DNA from 3 places in the Peribacillus sp. NPDC097264 genome. Region 3 is predicted to be linked to each of the others. Evidence: riboswitches for the same ligand, from Rfam matches in the RefSeq annotation. Region 3 holds a riboswitch; each other region holds the start of a gene.
What was found. A riboswitch is a leader RNA that binds a small molecule or an ion and turns the genes downstream of it on or off. The one in region 3 is predicted to bind S-adenosylmethionine.
Positions count from the first base shown of each region.

Region 1: another riboswitch for S-adenosylmethionine. It lies ahead of ACQKL0_RS19955 (sugar ABC transporter substrate-binding protein); the one in region 3 lies ahead of ACQKL0_RS00085 (5-methyltetrahydropteroyltriglutamate--homocysteine S-methyltransferase).
Region 2: another riboswitch for S-adenosylmethionine. It lies ahead of ACQKL0_RS12695 (methionine ABC transporter ATP-binding protein); the one in region 3 lies ahead of ACQKL0_RS00085 (5-methyltetrahydropteroyltriglutamate--homocysteine S-methyltransferase).

Region 1 covers NZ_JBNNSR010000021.1:4,074-10,466, forward strand. Annotated here, with positions in the region: gene ACQKL0_RS19945 (ABC transporter permease) at 1-725, opposite strand, end outside; gene ACQKL0_RS19950 (sugar ABC transporter ATP-binding protein) at 727-2,229, opposite strand; gene ACQKL0_RS19955 (sugar ABC transporter substrate-binding protein) at 2,297-3,412, opposite strand; SAM riboswitch class I at 3,526-3,632, opposite strand; gene ACQKL0_RS19960 (GTP-binding protein) at 3,722-6,393, opposite strand, start outside.
Region 2 covers NZ_JBNNSR010000007.1:90,810-97,202, reverse strand. Annotated here, with positions in the region: gene ACQKL0_RS12710 (PucR family transcriptional regulator) at 1-109, opposite strand, end outside; gene ACQKL0_RS12705 (MetQ/NlpA family ABC transporter substrate-binding protein) at 244-1,065, opposite strand; gene ACQKL0_RS12700 (methionine ABC transporter permease) at 1,116-1,784, opposite strand; gene ACQKL0_RS12695 (methionine ABC transporter ATP-binding protein) at 1,771-2,787, opposite strand; SAM riboswitch class I at 2,857-2,966, opposite strand; gene ACQKL0_RS12690 (MBL fold metallo-hydrolase) at 3,293-4,114, shown strand; cobalamin riboswitch at 4,210-4,411, shown strand; gene ACQKL0_RS12685 (hypothetical protein) at 4,640-4,864, shown strand; gene ACQKL0_RS12680 (hypothetical protein) at 4,894-5,085, opposite strand; gene ACQKL0_RS12675 (YheE family protein) at 5,144-5,347, opposite strand; gene ACQKL0_RS12670 (YheC/YheD family protein) at 5,408-6,393, opposite strand, start outside.
Region 3 covers NZ_JBNNSR010000001.1:11,204-17,596, reverse strand. Annotated here, with positions in the region: gene ACQKL0_RS00095 (CaiB/BaiF CoA transferase family protein) at 1-926, shown strand, start outside; gene ACQKL0_RS00090 (hypothetical protein) at 1,099-1,623, shown strand; gene ACQKL0_RS00085 (5-methyltetrahydropteroyltriglutamate--homocysteine S-methyltransferase) at 1,660-2,763, opposite strand; SAM riboswitch class I at 2,847-2,946, opposite strand; gene ACQKL0_RS00080 (PTS transporter subunit IIC) at 3,162-4,199, shown strand; gene ACQKL0_RS00075 (hypothetical protein) at 4,211-4,345, shown strand; gene ACQKL0_RS00070 (hypothetical protein) at 4,407-5,444, opposite strand; gene ACQKL0_RS00065 (hypothetical protein) at 5,743-6,189, shown strand; gene ACQKL0_RS00060 (glycerol-3-phosphate responsive antiterminator) at 6,379-6,393, shown strand, end outside.

The DNA.
Region 1 (6,393 bases), on a different contig from region 3:
GCCGACAGAAGATAGGCCACTACTTTATATTTATTGACCGAGATTCCCGAAAGTCTAGCCGCCTCCTTATTTCCGCCAATGATGTACATATAACGGCCATGCTTCGTGTAGGTCAAAAAGATATGAGTCGCAACGACAATGACGCCCATGATCAGGATAATCCAAGGCACTTGTCCGATTTTGGCGAAAAATGGGCTGATTAAACCTGTAGCGAATGTTCCATCAGGCATCACCATGTTTTGTGAAACCGTGGCCCCTTTTGTATAAGTAAGGGCAAGCCCTTGAATGATGAACATGGTCGCCAATGTCATCAGCATGTCCGGGATCCTTAACTTTACAATCATGAATGAATTCAATGCGCCCACCACAAGCGAAGCACCAATGGCCGCTATTATCGCAATCAACGTATCCTGGGAAAACCAGACAAACATCGAGATGACGATGGCATTGGCTAATGAGGCAACGGAGCCAACTGACAAATCGAAGCCGTCAACCGTCAAGGAAATCGTGATCCCGATGGCGATGATCGTCACGATGGAGATGGAACGTAAAATGTTAATAAGATTATTCGTTTGAATGAACGATGGATTCGCAATAGCAAAAACGGCAATCAAGATGATGATCGTCAGAATCGTTCCATATTTATAAAAGAATTCGAACAGATCAACTTTTTTCCTGGCTGGCGTTGTTGGTTTCTCTGTAAGAACCGGAATTGGTGTACTCATCCTATTTGCCCCCTGTTGAGTAGAATAGTAGTTCTTCTTCATTTGTCTTGCTTGTCTCTAGCTCCTTGACCATCCTTCCGTCATATAAAACATAGGTCCTGTTTGTGATTCCTATGATTTCGGCCAATTCGGATGATGCATAAATAATCGCTTTCCCCTTTTGGGCTAACTTTGCGATCAGTTCAAAAATATCCTTCTTGGCCCCGACGTCGACGCCTTTTGTCGGCTCATCGAATATGTATACATCCGCATCAGCCAATAACCACTTTCCGATGGCGATCTTTTGCTGATTGCCCCCTGATAGGTTTTCGACCTTCGCTTCCTCTGAAGGCGTTTTGATCCCAAGAGTGGCTATCAGGTCTTTCGCCTTTATCTTTTCTGCCTGGCGATCGACGAAGCTGAATGCCTTACTGAATTTCCCGACACTTGCAGCAGTCAGGTTCGTAGTAACAGACTCCTGTACGAGAACGCCTTCTTTCCTCCGTTCTTCGGGGACTAGTGCCAAGCCGCTCTTCACAGCATGATGGGGCGTTTTCAGAATAAGCTTCCTTCCATTCAGCACAACTTCCCCCGTTATAATGGCCGTATGACCGAAAAGCGTTTTACAAAGCTCCGTTTTCCCTGCCCCGACAAGGCCCGCTAAACCGACTATCTCACCGGCCCTCACATGAAGACTGACATCTTTGACTTTATCGGCATCCGACAGTCGGTTCACTTCAAACATCACCGCACCAATCTCGGCATTCACGACGGGAAACTGTTCTTCCATTGACTTTCCAAGCATCTGCTCAATCACTTCGTTTTGTGTGATATCCGTAATTCTACTGCGCCTCACACTCTTCCCATTTCTCATGATTGTAATGTCCTCACACACTTCAAATATCTCGGGTAGACGATGAGAAATGAAAATAATGCCTACACCACGTTGCTTCAGCTCATTCACAATCCGGAATAGTTCCGTTGTTTCCGTATGGCTTAACGGAGCAGTCGGCTCATCGAGAATCAAGAATTTACATGCGGTTGAAACGGCCCTAGCTATCAAGACCATCTGCTTTTCGGCCAACGTAAGGTCCCTTACCAGTTTTTTCGAAGACACATGGATGTTCATATCTTCCAAGATTTCCGTCGCTTTTCTATGTAATTCCTTCCACTTGATGATTTGTTTTCTCCCCATGTTCTGTACGGATTCATTCAGCATCACGTTCTCCGCAACCGTTAAATAAGGAATGAGGGCCGTATCCACTTCCTGATACACAATTTGAATGCCAGCTTCCTGTGCCGACTTTGGCGACCGGATATCCTGTACCTGGCCATTTAGAAAAATGTCGCCGGTATAATGGACATGAGCTCCTGATAAGACTTTCATTAGCGTCGATTTCCCTGCTCCATTTGCGCCGACCAATGCATGTGCTGTTCCCGACTGTACTGAAAAATCAACTTCACTAAGCGCTTTTACACCTGGAAACTCAATCGATATTTGTTTCATTTCTAGTTGAATGCCCATGTCCAATCCCTCCCATTAAACAGACACTCTCTTCAACTTGAAAGAGAGTGTCTACTGATTCTGATCGTTACTTCTTATAATGTTCTTTCAATACTTTCATCCAGTCTTCTTCAAATTCCGTTGATACTCCCCAGCCTTGAACAATGCCGGATAGATTGGTCATATTGACAGCGTCCTTCGATGATTGAAGCTGTTTTTGAGATATCAATGATGCTTCTAAATCATAGGTTTGCGGCGTTTCTTCCCCCGCTAGTTTTTTCGCTAGCAGTCTCATATTCACTGCACCAATCAACTTCGGATCAACCGCTGCGGTATACGACCATGAGCTTCCTTTTGTTTGAATCTCCTGAAGGTCGGCATTGGACACGTCAATACCATAGATTTTCACTTCATCGCGCCCCGCTTCTTTTATCGCACGAGCTGCTCCGATAGCGAATGCATCCCAGGTTGCGAAAATTGCGTCTATTTTACCTTTTGGATACTTGTTCAACATCGCCGATACCGCGTTTTGCGTCTGGACAGAAGTATCTGAAGATGCCACTCCGAATCTTTCAATTTCATGAATGCCAGGATTTTCTTTCAGCTTTTCTTGATACACGGCATTTCTTCTCACCATAGGAGGGAAACCATCTACCCAAAGGTATGCAATGTTCGCTTCGCCTTTTTGCTCTTCAATCAATTTGTCAAAAGCAAGAGTTGCCAATGCTTCGTCATCTTGTGAGGTTACTGTTACCCCATCAATTTTCGTTAAATCGCCGATGGAATCGAATGTGACTACGCTTTTCCCTGCATCAACCAACTTTTGTACGTCATTCACTGTCGCTGCATCATCACCATGGGAAATGATATAGCCATCATAGTCTTCCTCCAGAGCCTGAGCGATGGCGTCATGGAATTTAGCCGTATCGCCATTGGCCGTAAAAGTATCTACTTGGAAGCCAAGTGCTTCTCCTTCTTCTTGCGCCCCTGCTAAGTATTGGGCCGTGTGATCATCTCCGCCAATTTTACGAATGACTTTAATTTTAGCTCCCTCGCCTTTCGCAAATCGTTCTGGAACATTTTCAAAAGATACCTTTTCCTCTTTTTTCGCTTCCCCTGTACTTTGTCCCGAAGAACACCCCGTCAAAAGCAACGCCGAAGCGATGACGGAAACGAAAGCTCCTTTTAAAATTGATTTTCCCATTTTAATTCCCCCTATTTTTTACATTATTCTTATCTGTTAGCTCGGCATAAACACAAAATAAAAACCTCTCTAAAATAGAGAGGTTTAATCAGCTGGTTTGCAGACTTATCCCTCTCTTATCTGTCAAAACATTTCTGTTTTGCAGGATTTAGCACCAATTCCTAATTGGAACGGTTGCTGGGCATCGTAGGGCCAGTCCCTCCGCCACTCTTGATAAGAGAATATAATGTGTTACGTTTCGTTATGGTAAGTACCACTTTATAGGGATATAGTCATTAAGTCAATAGTTTTTAGAATATTTTAAATGTTTTATTTTCCTTGCAGTTTCGCCAGGCGTCTTTTCTCGATTTTTTCAAGGCGTTCGAATTGGCGCAGTTTCACTTCGAACAGGGTAATCGGATCACGGTAGACTTCAGGATTTTGTCTCATATGTTCCAATGTAGCCTGCTGTTCTTTGATTTCGGCTTTCGTCTGTTCGATATTTTTTTCAAGGATGGCAAATGGACTGCGGTAGAACAGGGATATGTCACGTTCCAAGGATTTTTCGAACAATCCAAACTGAGTAAGGAATCTGTCACTGATCATATCGGCAACATCCTGGAAGTCTTCATTTTCCAAGAACTTCTTATATCGATTGTACATATTCGCTTTATTTTGCGGAATCGCACCAAATAGCTTCCCGGCTCCCTTAAGAATCAACTGAGATGGGGTCCTTCTTAGTAATATGTTTACATTTTCTATCCGGATGCTGCTTGTCATCCGGTCCGCATCACGGCGCCAGTCATCCAAGACCCGGAAGTCCCCGGCCAGTACAATACGTTCTTCTTTGTATAGCTCATTGAAGCCTGCGCTCATCTCATCCATGAACTGTTGGCTTTGCGTGAATTCTAACTCAGATGTAGCAATCCAGTCTTGAAGCGAGCGGAAATACTGCGGCATGATTTTATCGGATATAAATGCCTGGATCCGATCGTTCATTTCCTGATTCAACTGTATATGCACTTGGCTAAAGTCACTATTCTCAGATAATGTTTTAGAGCAATCACGCAGTAATTCAGGAATTCGTGTGGAAAGCTGTTTTTTCACTTCTTCTTTTAATAAGCGATAAGATCTTGTAATGTTTTCGGTTTTTTCTTTTTCCAAATCAGTCAACTGATTCGTAGCGCCATTCAACTTCACTTCCATCTGTTCATTCCAAGAAATCGAATGCTCGCATTTCCGTTCATTCGCTGCCCGTTTTTCTAATAGATAGGATAAAGTTTTACGCGTGAAGGCAAGGAGCTTCTCCGCCCTCATTTCCTTCCAATTGCTATCTTGATAGTTTGCGTGAAGGAAGACAGCTAGATCCTGCAGTTGCTGTTTGCTGTCATAAAGCTTGGAGAAAGCAAATACCTTCGCGTTCGGGAAATAAGCATTCACCTTATCCCATGTTTCATCTTCCATCCTGACTGCCACTTGATCACTATAGATGGTATCCATTTTATTCAGCAAGAAATGAATAGGAAGTTTAGGGGCCATTTGTTGCATTTCCAATAGCAAATCACGTTCACTGCCCGTGAAAGGTGCCCGTGCATCCAGAACGAACATCACTCCATCGCTCTCCAGTAAGTAATTTTGGAAGTCAGGGTCTACGCTTTTCTCTCCATTAAATCCTGGAGTATCCAGTAGACGCAGGCGATTATTTCTCAAATAATCACTGATGAGTGTCACATCGACAATCGTTCCGCGTTGACGACGCGTTTCATCCAACTCCGTTAACTCTTCGACCATTTTACGATCTGTATCGGTAATTTCATAGATTTCCAGGTCATCGCCATCTTTAACGCTCACAAGAGATGAATGGTCTTCCGCTGCAATGCTTTCACCCGCTATCGATTGAATGAAGGATGTCTTGCCATTTCCTGCACTTCCAACAAGAAGCAGATTGAAATTGCTCATATCCTTAATTCCCTCAACCATCCATTTCAGCTTATTGCCGACTGATAGATCATTGCTCTCTGCCCATTGAATGATGGAGTGAATCAGTTTTTCGCCTGCTTCGAGACCGCCTCCCAATCTAGGGGATTTCGCTAACAGACTTTCTGCATCTTGAACAACAAGTGCGCTCACTGTATCTGGGAAAATCTCATTCCAGGAAAGGACAGATGCCGCTGCAAATAACGAAATCTCCCCTTCAGCGATTTTTAACCAATTTTCCAACAGTCTTGGTACGACAGGACTTAACTCTTTGACTAAATGCGTACCTTCTAGTAATCCTGCATAGGCATCGCGATAATAGACGGAAAGCTCATACCAAACATCCCCGTTGTTCAATTCGATTTCATCGATCAATTTATTGATGACCTTAAGCCATTCAAAGTAAGAATCCGTATATTTATAGTTCTTCCAAAGGGCTACCGTCATTTTCTCAAAACGATCTTGGTCAAGATTATATAAGGATCTAAGCACGTTCGCGAAATAATCCGGAGCCGTCGATTGTGCAACGCCCTGCTGGATGTATGTTTTCAAAACATCGAACCAAGCCATTGACTCCGTACGGATACTTTCGTTGGCCGCTAAAACTATCGCGCTATTCCAATCCTTTTGCGCATCAAAGAAGGAACGCGCAATTTCCGTGACATTTGGATAATCCGGTTGGAAATCGACTGCTTCCTTCACCACTTTGGATGCCAGATCATTTCTTGTTTCTACTATGTATAGTGAAAACAGTTGCAGAAGGACTTCCGTCTTTAATACAGGTTCGCTCGTATTAATGGCTTTATAAATATCTTCTGCCGTCGAATACATCTCTAGCTCAAAGTAGGCATCAGCAATATTCTTCTTAGCCCATTCAGCAAGATTGCCCTCTATATTCTCCCATTTAAATATGGCCGCCTCAAAGTCATGATGCAGGAAGTACACTTCCCCCTGGGCAAACCTGATTGTGGTTAAATCCGATCTTTCCTTTTTTTGTTCCACGAGAAACATTTCTCCCAAGGCTT
Region 2 (6,393 bases), on a different contig from region 3:
CAATTGTATGGCCGAATGGATCTTCCAACCAGAAATATGCCGAGATGTCCTGTGCATCTTTTTTATCTGAAAGGGAGTTTGGGAATGTATGTTTAAGCTTATTAAGCATCATGTTCACCTTCTTTCCATTCCATTATATCCAAAAAGGGCAAAGCGGAAAAGAAAACAATGACTGAATTCATAGGTATTGTTAATCAGTAAAGGCCTGCCCCAGACAGGAGCAGACCCATACTTGCTGTTTCCTTATTTCATCCAATCGGGTTTACCGAAGCCTTGGAACTTGTCATCAATCACTTTTTCAAATTCGGCACTTTCTACAACTGATTTAATATCTTTTGCAAATTGGGCGTCTTTATCCTTAGTGTTTACAGCCACGACATTGCGATACGTATCTGGCATGTTTTCTAATGCAAGAGCATCTTGAAGGTCCATTTTGGCGGCAATCGCAAAATTACCAGGAACGGCCGATAGGTCAACACTGTCCGTTGCACGAGGTAATTGTGCCGATTCCAGTGGTTCGAATTGAATGTTCTTCGGATTCTTTGTTACATCTTTCTCAGATATTCTTAATGGATCAACATCCGGATCCACTTCAATCAGGCCCTCATCCAATAAAACTTTAAGTGCACGGGAGAGGTTGACTGGGTCATTGGGAACGGCGATGGTCGCACCATCTTTAATATCGGCCAATGATTTGTATTCCGTGGAGTAAATGCCCATCGGTGCCGTTGGAACAATAATAAGGTCAGAGAGCTCTAAATCATGTTCCTTTGCGAAATTATCCATATACACTTTATGCTGAAAGAGGTTGGCATCGATCGAACCATTACCAAGTGATTTATTCGGCTGGATATAATCACTGAATTCGACGATGTCCACTTTGTAGCCAAGGTCTTCAAGTCCGGGTTGTATGGCCTCTATGACCATGTCGGCATAAGGGCCAGTCGTTGCCCCGATTTTTAATTCTTTTTTGTCCTCCGTTTTAGTTGTCGCATCGTCATTTCCGCAAGCTGACAACCCAAGGGCTAATGCACATATAGATAATAATGAAGTGATTTTTTTCATGAAAAATTCCTCCTTGTTTAATGTAGTGTCATCGTTAACATTCATGAATCTTATCGTTTGTTTACATAGTGAGAGGCCTTATCGCCTATCATTTGGATGATTTGGACAAGACAGATCAGAACGACCACCGTTGTGATCATGATCGTGTTGTCATAACGGTAATAGCCGAAACGAATCGCGAGGTCACCGATTCCTCCTCCGCCGATTGTTCCTGCCATAGCCGAGAAGCCGATGAGTGATATCGTCGTTAATGTCACGCCTTGGATGATTCCAGGCCTTGCTTCAGGAAGAAGCACATCCTTGATGATCATCCATGGGGAAGCGCCCACTGCAATGGCGGCTTCGATCACTCCCTTATCTATTTCCCTCAATGCAGATTCTACGATCCTAGCGAAAAAAGGAATGGCGGAGACTGATAGGGAAACGGAAGCCGCTAGCGGTCCAATCGTTGACCCGGTAAGGAATTCGGTTAAAGGAAGCAAAGCGACTAAAAGAATGATAAACGGAATCGAGCGGACTAGATTAACCACGAAACCGAGGGATCGATTCAACGTGATATTTTCAAAGAACAAATTCCTGGTCGTCGTAAACAGCAATACTCCTAGAGGCAGTCCAATCAGGAGGGCAACCGCAAGGGAAATTCCGACCATATAAATCGTTTCCAGAAAGGCTTTATTAAGGTCAGGTAAAATATTGATGATGGAATCAAGCAGTGACATGCTTTAACACCTCCACAGATTGGGTCCGGCTTATTATGTATTCAAGGGCTACTTGCACTTCTTCAGGCTCACCAATCAATTCGATGATCAAGATTCCTAGAGGGACATCCTGGATATATTCAATTTTCCCGTGCAGGATATTCCCTCTGACAGAATAGTTTTGTAGAGTATCCGAGAGAATCGATTCACCAGCGGTTTGCCCTTCAAATTGTATTTTGATAATCGTTCCTTTGTTTTCCCTTATAAGGTGGGGAGGAAGTTCAAAATCCAACACGCTGCTGATGAACTGCTTAGTCAGTTCTTGTTTGGGTTGGGAAAATATTTCATAAACAGGGCCATCTTCGATAATTCGTCCATCTTGCATGACGGAGACACGATGGCACAGTTCCTTGACCACTTCCATTTCATGGGTGATCAACACGATGGTGATGCCCAGTTCTTTATTGATCTTTTTCAACAACTGTAAGATCGACTTCGTAGTGGTTGGATCAAGGGCTGATGTCGCTTCATCACATAATAGGACGGTAGGGTCATTCGCTAAGGCCCGTGCAATGCCTACCCGCTGTTTTTGTCCGCCACTGAGTTGAGCCGGATAAACATCTTTTTTATCACGAAGGCCAACGATATCCAATAGTTCCAGCACGCGGTTAGTAATGACCTCCTTTGGTTGATGGGCGGCTTTCAAGGCGAAGGAGATATTGTCAAAAACCGTTTTGGAACTGACTAGGGAAAAATGCTGAAATATCATGCCGATTTTCTGGCGTTGTTTGCGAAGCTCCTGGCTTGATAAGGTTGTTAAGTCGACGCCATCGATGATGATGCTACCATTGGTCGGACGCTCAAGAAGATTCAGACAGCGAATCAATGAACTCTTTCCCGCGCCGCTATACCCGACAATCCCATAAACCTCTCCCGTTTGAATGGTTAAAGATACATTATCCACTCCGATAACTCGGGTATTCTTCGAGATATATTCCTTTCGAACTGAACGAATTTCAATCATGATGCTATCCTCCTTATACATAAAAAAGCTACCTCTATCATTCAGAAAGAGGCAGCGAAATTATATCCCGTCTTATCTTTCAGAATGGTATTTCATTCTGCAGGAAGGGGCACCATTCCCGATGTGGGGCGGTTGCCGGACGTCATAGGGCCTGGTCCCTCAGTCACTCTTGATAAGTTAATTACTATTTTAGTATTTTATTATTTTTTTAATATAATCTATATTATTTGTTAAATACAGTAATGTCAATTATTTTTTGAATTTTATCAAGATTATGAATCGAACGATCTACTTGCCCAGATTATAGTGGCCATTTGCTAAGTTACACGGAACGTCCCGGATCTTACATGGCCTGTCTGCGTAAGAATATGGACTTTGATCACTCCCATCATTAGAAAAAATATTATACTTGTAAAAAGTATGGAGAGATAATACATTTATTGTAAGTAAATTAGAAAATAAAGGATGATGAGTTTTTCCAAAAAAATGATTGGGGTGGAAAGTCATGCTGGAAATGAAAACGATAAATGATGTGGTTTGCGTAAAAGGGACACCGGAAGGAAACAAATCAGGCATGAGCGTGAATGTGTTCTTAACCGATGGCATGTTAGTTGATACGGGGGCAAAAATCTTGTTGAAGGAACTTACTCCATTCTTTGAAACCGCTGATTACGATATGGTTGCGCTGACGCATTATCATGAGGACCATACGGGTGGGGCCGCATGGATACAGGAACATAGGAACGTTCCCATCTATATTCATCCGATGTCCCTCGATATTTGTGCAAAGGATGCAGAATATCCCGATTACCGTAGAGTTTTTTGGGGAGATAGGGATGCCTTCAAGGCAGAACCATTAGGAGGGGTCGTCCATTCACGCACTCAAACATGGGAGCCAATCTTTACGCCAGGGCATTCGAGGGACCATATGGTTTACCTGAACCATAGTAATGGCATGCTGTTTTCGGGTGACCTGTTTGTAACGCCGAAAACGAAGCTAGTTTTAAGGGAAGAATCTATCCCGGTCATCATGGAATCCATCAAGAAACTGCTTCAGTATGATTTTAAAGAGGTCTTTTGCTGCCATGCCGGATATGTCCCGAACGGAAAGGAAATGTTTGAAAGAAAGCTCAGTTACTTGGAAAATCTGCGCGGTGAAATTCTGCGTTTGCATGATCAAGGATTGGAAGTCCATGAAATTCAGCAAAACGTGTTGCCTAATCGGTATCCGCTTATCGAGATATCCGGTCATGAATGGGATTCGGAGCATATCATTACATCGATCCTGAAAGAGAGTAGGGTGTATTCAGAGGACAGGAAGAAATGATGAATAAGAGGAAAGAGGATAGATAGGGCCCAAGAACAAGGCAGGAGTCTCATTGTAATCCTAGTGAAAATTTGATACAGTTAAACTGAAAAATAGTATTTCGTCTAGAAATGGGTGCAGATAAGAAAGTGTAGCTTATCTGCTTAAAAGGGAAGTCGGTTAGAATCCGACGCTGTCCCGCAACTGTAAATGAGAGCGATTCGAAGGAATGCCACTGTCTTTTTTGCAAGAAAAGATGGGAAGGTTCGAAAAGCGATGATCATGAGCCAGGAGACCTGCCCGTTTTTAGCACAACGCCAGAAACCTACGAGGATAGGGGGTGTTAAGTGCGAAAAATTAGCAAGAACATGCTTTCTTATTTTTGTAGAAAAATGGGGAATCATGGTCATTTTTGTTATGTTTCGTTTGCACTCTAACAACTTCTGAATGGGAAGTTGTTTTTTGTTTTTTACAAGTCCATATTGGACAACATTCAAAAAGAATCCTGTTAATTAGACAGGACAGCTATCATAGGGGGCCATATCATTGTTTGGTACAGTTGAGCATTTTACGGACTATTTAAAAGCGCAAATCATGCGTAACTTTTGTGTGGAAGAAATGATATCTTTAGATGATTGCCGAGCAAGCTTGATTGAGGAAATCCAGGTTCATGGCAAAAACGTAGAAGATAGGAAAGAATACGAAGCAAATCTTGAAAGAGCCTTTAGCCAAGTGAATCTAGAAATATTCGGCTATCAAGAAATCAAATAAAGAGCCGCCCATAAGGGAAGCCCTTGTTTTCAATCTTTATTGATGTTCGGTTCCGTTTCATCATGAAAGTCATGGGCTTCCTCAATGTTCAAGGTGTCCGCGGCTTCATAGACGTTTCCGCCAGCAAGTCCTTCATTGATGATACGATCGATATCGAGGTATACAGAATCCTTACCGTCATACTCGGTATCCTTCAGAAATGTAATCTTTTCTTTATCCAAATGAAATCCCTCCTTGGCTTTTTAATAGTGTTAGCCAAAGAGGGATTCTTTATTCTGTTTATTCGTACACGTGATACACCATTAAATCATGGATCATGCCCTTAAGTTTTTCTTCCTCTGATTCTTCAGGCGGATTGGTTAACCACTCGATGGACCCATCTTTATGATAGAGGGCTTGGACGGCCAATTTATTGAAGTAAAAGGAAATCTTCCAGCCAGGTAAATTCTTGTGCAGCGGCTTCCATTGAAAATGTGTAATCATATGTATAACCTCCATATCGCTGTTTCTCATTTCATTATAATGGAAAAAGCAGGATGGAGGTTATTTTCTTATGTGATTCGGAAAAGTTAATTCAATGAACAGGTTTTTTAAATGTAGTAGGCGGCTCGCTTCAATTTCCTCTTCATCAAATTGCATGGGTTTTGAATTGACTTCATAAATGAATAGAGCACCGGATGTATCTTCCCCGATATCAATGGAGAATTCCCCAAGAAAGCCAAACTTCCTGGAGAGGATGATTCCACATCTTTGCGCAATGTTCGCCAACTTCCTGTTTAACGGCCTCGTTTGTAGCTGCTGATAGGGAAAAAGCTTTCCCCCCCTTGGCGTATGGGTTGTGATTTCCTGGGTTTGCGACATCCTCACGCCCTTGCCGGTCACTTTATAAAACCCATTTTCATAATGAACAAGAATACGGTAATCGTATCGGTGTCCATTCAGTTTCTTTGGAATGACCGCTCGTTGGGCCAGATACCCCCTCTTTTTGAGCGACGCCTTATTGGCTTCCCAAAACGCGGAGAAATCAGGGTACAATTCCTGATGTTTCAGGCTATTGAATTGGAGGGTGCCATCAGGTTTTTCTAGCAGGGTGTAGATGCCCTTACCTTGGCTTCCTTTGCATGGTTTCAAATAAATATGTTTGTGGAAATGAAAGAAGTCCGCTAGTTGGGTAGGGTCGGATAGGTCTATGGTCGATGGAAGATGGCGGGCTAGAGATCCATCTTCCGTCAATGCTTCGTACATCAAGTACTTATCCAAAAAATGAGGGTTGAATAAAGTGATGCGATGTTCTTTAAAAAAGGAAAGGAGTTCTTGAAAACTTTCCGATGCTTCGAATCCCCTTTTGGGAATGCGATTATAAACGATATCGGGCAGTGGTAATTTTACCTCATTCCATGTGTTCGTTTGTGAAGAAAAGATGAAGCCTTTCATGTAGTTGGAAAGCAAGGATTCAACCGTGAATACATAGGCCAATATCCCATGATTCGATAAATATTGAGATAAATTCTGAAAAAGCGTCAAATTCC
Region 3 (6,393 bases):
TGAAACGGCAGGAGTCGATTGATGCCGTAAAGAATCTAGTGAAGGAATATGATATTGTCCTTGAACAGTTCCGGCCGGGTGTCATGGATCGGTTGGGGCTGGGATACGAAGAATTAAAACAAATCAATCCAAAGTTGATTTACTGTTCGCTTACTGGCTTTGGTCAGACTGGTCCCTACAAGAATCGTCCAGGTCATGATATCAACTATATTTCGATAGCGGGGTTGTCCGGTTACTCAGGTACGCAAAAAGGAGGACCTGCAAAAAATGGAACACAAATAGCCGACCTTGCAGGAGGCTCCATGCATGCTGTCATCGGGATTTTGTCGGCAGTCATCTTCCGGGAGCGGACGGGTGAAGGTCAGTTCATCGATATTAGCATGACCGATTGCAGCTTTGCTTTGAACGCGATATCTGCCCCCCTACATTTACAGGGTGGATTGGAGCTTGAACCGGAAAAGTTGGTATTGAATGGCGGAACATTTTATGATTTTTATGAAACGAAAGACGGCCGTTACTTCTCGGTTGGAAGCTTGGAGCCATCATTCCGTGAAGTGTTATGTGAAGCAATCGGACAGCCTGAACTGTTCGAGTTAAGCATGAAGCAAGATGCGGAAAGTAGCATCCAATTCAAAAGGATCATCAAGCATGCATTTCTTGAAAAGACATTTGAAGAATGGCAGGGCATATTCGAAGAGTTCGAGGCTTGTGTCGAACCGGTGCTGACTTTTTCTGAAGCGACCAATCACCCGCAACTGCAAGCGCGTGGCATGATAGTCGAAGTGCCCGATGGAGAAGGAAACATGCAGAGGCAGATGGCTTGTCCCATCAAAACATCGGTCTTCACTCCAGAGTATAAACATGTTGGGATGAAGCCGGGACAAAGTAATGATGAGGTCTTTGGCACTCTTGAATTGGAGCGATAGCAACGGATGGACCGGCAGATGATCTGCCGGTTTTTTGTGGGTTAAAGGGGGAGTCCCTTAAGACATGTGAATATTTACTAGTTATAACGTATCCACACCGGGTAAGAGAGTATCATCCTTCGAATAAGGACTTGTCTGTATACACCAAGCTCAAATAAGGAGGATGATTGGCATGTTCGGTTTGTCTGATATCACTAAATTTCTCTTTTCCTTTTTTCTGATTTTACCGGTTGTCACGCTCATTCATTTAGGTGGGCATCTATTCTTTGTCACGCTATTTGGCGGTACGGAGAAAAAAATCAAGATCGGATGTGGAGAAAAGGTTTTCTCCTTTTGCAATATAGAAGTGAGAAAATACTACTTTTGGAATGGGCATTGTGAGTTCAAGGGATTAAAATATGATAATAAGTTCACGAATAGTTTGATTTACTTAGGGGGAGCCCTCTTTAACCTAATTAGCATGTTGTTGATATATAGTTTGGTTTATCAGGGAATCTTGGAGAAGTCGGTCCTCTGGTACCAATTCATATATTTCTCTTTCTATATTATGTTCTTTTCCTTATTTCCGATGTATTTTTCCGATGGGTCGCCAAGTGATGGAAAGGCCGCAGAATTGACATTGAAGAACCAGCTCGATGATAAGGTGACAGATGATGTAGTGGGGAAGAAAGAGGATGAGGACGATCGATGTTGTTGAATAAAGGGACGAGCATAGGCTCGTCCCTTTTTGTTCTTATCCCCATACTTCTTTGGCGACATCCACAACGAATTTTAACTTTTCCCATTGCTGCTCTTCCGTTAGCTTGTTGCCAAGATGTGTGGAAGCGAATCCGCATTGAGGGCTTAAGCACAAGTGTTCATGTGGCACGAATTGTGCCGCTTCTTTAATACGTGATTTAACGGTTTCTTTATCTTCAAGTTCGCCATTCTTCGAAGTAACCACGCCAAGAACGACTTGTGCGCCGTCATTTGGAATGTGTTCTAATGGTTTAAAATCCCCTGAACGATGATCATCGTATTCCAAGAAAAATCCATCTACATTTTCCTTGGCCAATAGAGTTGGGGCGATACGGGCATAGCTGCCTTCAAAAGCCCAAGTCGATTGGTAATTTCCACGACAAAGGTGAGTCGTGACAACCAAATCCTCTGGTTTTCCCTCCAACGTCCCATTAATCACGCGCAATGCTAAATCGATTAATTGTTCCCTTGTATATTTCCCCTCTTTGAACTGGAAGTCCGGAGCGGAAAGCCTGGCTATGTATACATCATCTAATTGTAAATAACGTACACCGGCATCGTAAAAGGCTTGTAAAGCATCTTGGTAGGCTTTGATAATATCTTTTGCATAGTCTTCGATGTCAGGATAGATTTCTTCATTATGGACACCTACCGCAAATAATTGATTGGGACTAGGGATGGTTTGTTTCGCCACAGCCCGTCCGTCCACGATTTCATTAAACTCAATAAAGTCTTTAATAAAGGGGTGATCTGGGTTGAAAGAAATTTTTCCTGTATTCCGAACGTTATAACGTTCTGTTTCAATTCCATCAAAGGTGAGACCTTTTTCCGTGACATACCCTTCGATTCCATTTAAATGTTCCAAGAAGTCAAAGTGCCACCAGGTGCGTCTGAATTCCCCATCAGTCACTGCCTCTAAACCGATTTCTATTTGCTTATCGACGATACGCTTGATTTCCTTCGTTTCAACGTCGCGTAATTGTTCTGCGGTAATGATTCCTTCTTTCCGTTGCTTTCTTGCCAGATGTATACTTTCTGGTCTTAATAGACTTCCTACGTGGTCGGCTTTGAATGGAGCTTTCGTTAAAGTGATAGACATGGTAGATTCCTACTTTCCTTATTAAAATATAAAAACCTCTTCTTTAAAAAAGAAGAGGTATAATCAGCAATGCTTATATTCTCTTCTTATCTTCAAGTTGAACACTTCTGGAATTAGCACAGTACAGTAAAGTCTGTTGCTGAGGTATCAAAGGGCCAGTCCCTCCACCTCTCTGGATAAGAAAATGAACTATTCAATTAATTACGACTATACAGGTAGTATTAGTAAAGGTCAATAGAAAACAGATAATTTAGAATATAAGCGTTATTAGAAAGTAGTTTCTCTTAGTTTAAATACTTTTATACACTTTCGCGGTGAAGTATTAAAAAAATCCTTTGACTATTGTCAGAATATTTCTTATAATTGTGTACATTACAGCGAGATAGGGGATTATTCAGATGAGAGATTTTTTTAATAAATTATTAACGGGGATGAGCATAGGGATTGTCGTTTCATTAATTCCGAATGCTTTGTTAGGGGAAATACTTAAACTATTGATTCCACATTTTCCCGTGTTACAGCATATATTCGATATCACCGTTTTCGTGATGAGCTTGTTACCTGTCATGATTGGGGTGATGGTCGGGATTTCGTTCAAGCTACCATCCATTCAAACGGCCAGTATCGGGATCGCGGCCATGGTCGGAAGTGGTGCCATCCAGAAAACGGCTGACGGTTTATTTGCCCTTAATGGGATTGGCGTTGTAATCAATACCGGAATTACCGCGGCATTGACCGTATTGTTCCTGCAACTAATTGGCGACAGATTAAAGGCGTATGCGATTCTTTTGATGCCGACTTTAAGTATCTTGGTACCAGGAATGATTGGATACTTCATTCTGCCATACGTAAAATCCGCTACGGGACTATTAGGAGTCGGCATCGCTAACGTGACGTCCTTGCAGCCCATTTTGATGGGAGCCATTATTTCCGTTATCTTCTGTCTCATTATCTTATCTCCCATTTCAACGGTTGGGGTGGCGACGGTCATTATGCTCTCAGGTATAGGATCGGGTGCGGCCAACCTAGGAATCGTGGCAGCTGGTGTGGGCCTAGCCATTGCAAGCTACAAAGCGAATTCATTAGGGACGGCTTTAGCCCATGTGTTGGGTTCCCCTAAGATTCAAATGAGGAATTTCTTCATGAAACCGAAAATTGCGTTTCCCATGTTAATCACGTCAGCTATTCTTGGTGCGTTGGCAGGTTTGTTAAACATACAAGGGACCCCATATAGTGCTGGATTTGGTTTATCGGGATTGGTCGGTCCCTTGAACTACATGAAACTGGCGGAAGGCGGATGGATTTTCAGTAACATATCCATCATGGTCATCATTTTCTTCATTCTTCCGGTTGTGTTGAACCTTGTACTAATCTACGTTTTCTCAAAGAAATTAAAATGGATTAAAGCAGACGACTATACCTTGCATTTTGAATAATACGAGGGTAAATGAAAGAAGCAGCCAGGCAAAGGGACCTGGCTGCTTCTTTTGATGGTGCGGCTATTTTCAAAGGGAATGTACGTTTAGATCTAACAGCTGCGAATCCACTTACCTTCTTTACAGGTAAGGACATCGGTTGTTGACAATAGAAAGAGCCACAAACCGAAGCGTATCTGGACGGTTTGTGGCATCATTCTCACCCCGTCATGAGTTGGTGGATGGGGTGAAGGTCTCTGCGATATGAGAGGTGATTGGACCGTACTTTTCCTGTTCGCTAGCGGGATAGGTAATGATAAAGGTAGTGCCGACCTGATCATTAAAGTAGTATTTCTTATAGATAACGTTCCCATTTTCTTCGTAGGAAATGACATACCAATCGTCTGTAAGTCGCTGATAGGCGATTTCTTCTGTGATATTTTTCAAAGCATCTTCATAATACATTTCAATCGTTTCTTCATCGTTGATTACATTCGTATGGCTAGCAAAGGCGGTAATTTCAAATTCCTCATTATAGAACCTGGCTCCATCACCATTGGTTGGTGGGGTGTCCATATTTAAGCCTTTGGGATAGTACATGGAGAACCCATAACGGCCATTTTGATATAGTTGGTACGCAGTTTTTTGACCGTCGGCTTTTTCTACGGTTTTCTTATCTTCAGTTTTCTTTACTTTCTTTTCTTCTGGTTGCGTTTCTTCCTGGTCTTTCAGGGCAAGATCGACTTGTTCCGTAAGTTTAGTCAACTCGGATTGATAGCTTGATAGCAATTCATCCGACTCCAAGCTTTTTTCTAAAAGTCGTAATTTCTTTTGTGCTAAACTGTAATTTTCTTTTGCTATCAGTTCTTTCACCAGCTTCATCGTGTCTTCAAACGAAGAGGTTGTTTCCTGATCAGCAAGGACTTGTTCTTTTAGTTTTTTAGCTTCGGTCTGCAACGTGTTCAATGTACTTTTATTCGTAATGACGGCATTTAGAGATTCAAGGGAAGTATCAAATTCTTTTTCTTCATATGCAGTGACTGCAGTATCCATATGATTTGCCTGATCCAAATAAGCGGAGGCATCCTCATCTCCTTCTTTCTCCTTTAAGGCTAATTCGAATTGGATGGCTGCCTGATGATAATCCCGTTTTCCTAGATATTCGATTCCCTTATCCATAGCATCCTGATGGCTATCATTTGAACATGAAGCAAGGACGAATAAGCAGAGGAGGATAACGGTTAGTGAAAGGCCTTTTTTTATCATGTAATCTCCTATTCTATCGTACGGTATTTTAGTGCGAATTAATTTTACCAGAATTTGAACGCTGTGGGTGGTTTTGCAAGACGAATACAAAATTTAAATTATTTTGTTTGAGCGGTCATTCATCTGTCATCCCGAGTGGCATTTTTTTATTTAAAGGTGGTCAACTGTTAGAACAGAACAGATACTGATAAAATATGGTAAGAGGGAGTGAAGGGGCGGTAATGGGTCGTTCCGCAATTACCCAATTCGGAATAAGATGATTCAACGGAGTTTTTGCATAGGGCAAGGGAGGGAAACCATGTTTGATAAATTCAAGGATATAATAAATAAGGCTACAACGGAGGGGGTTTCAATCCCCATTACGGCAAAGATGATGGCAAGTTTAATAGAAAAGAAGTCAGGCGAAGAAGACATTGTTGTGCATATTTCACCAGAGTATATCGTGCTGCGCGGGACTACAGAGGTGAAGAAAATGATGTTGAAGAAAAAGGTTGCCTTCACCGTCACCTTGAAACCGGTGCAAATCGAAAAAAGAACGATTCTGTTTCAGCTTGTTGGGATGAAACCGGTTAATGTTAATTTCATCAACCATAAACTGTTTAATAAACCACCATTCTTTGAATATCATAATCGGATGATCAAAATTGATTTTAACGCATGGGATATGGTGAAAAAGGTACCGGTCGGGCAGATTAAGTCATTTGAGCTGGTTGAGGGTGCCATGAATATCAAATTGGCTCTTTGACTATCAAAAAACAACAAAAGGCCTAAATAATGGCTCTTTATTTAGGTTTTTTGTATGCTTAGGGTACACGCATTCTTTTCTCGTGGAATTTGGATAAATGCGAGCGTCCTTATGGAATGATGGTGGGACCTATTGTTTTTACGGCAGGTTCTGATTATGATGGGATTGTTAGCATAGGAGGAGGATATGATGGATCAGAAGATA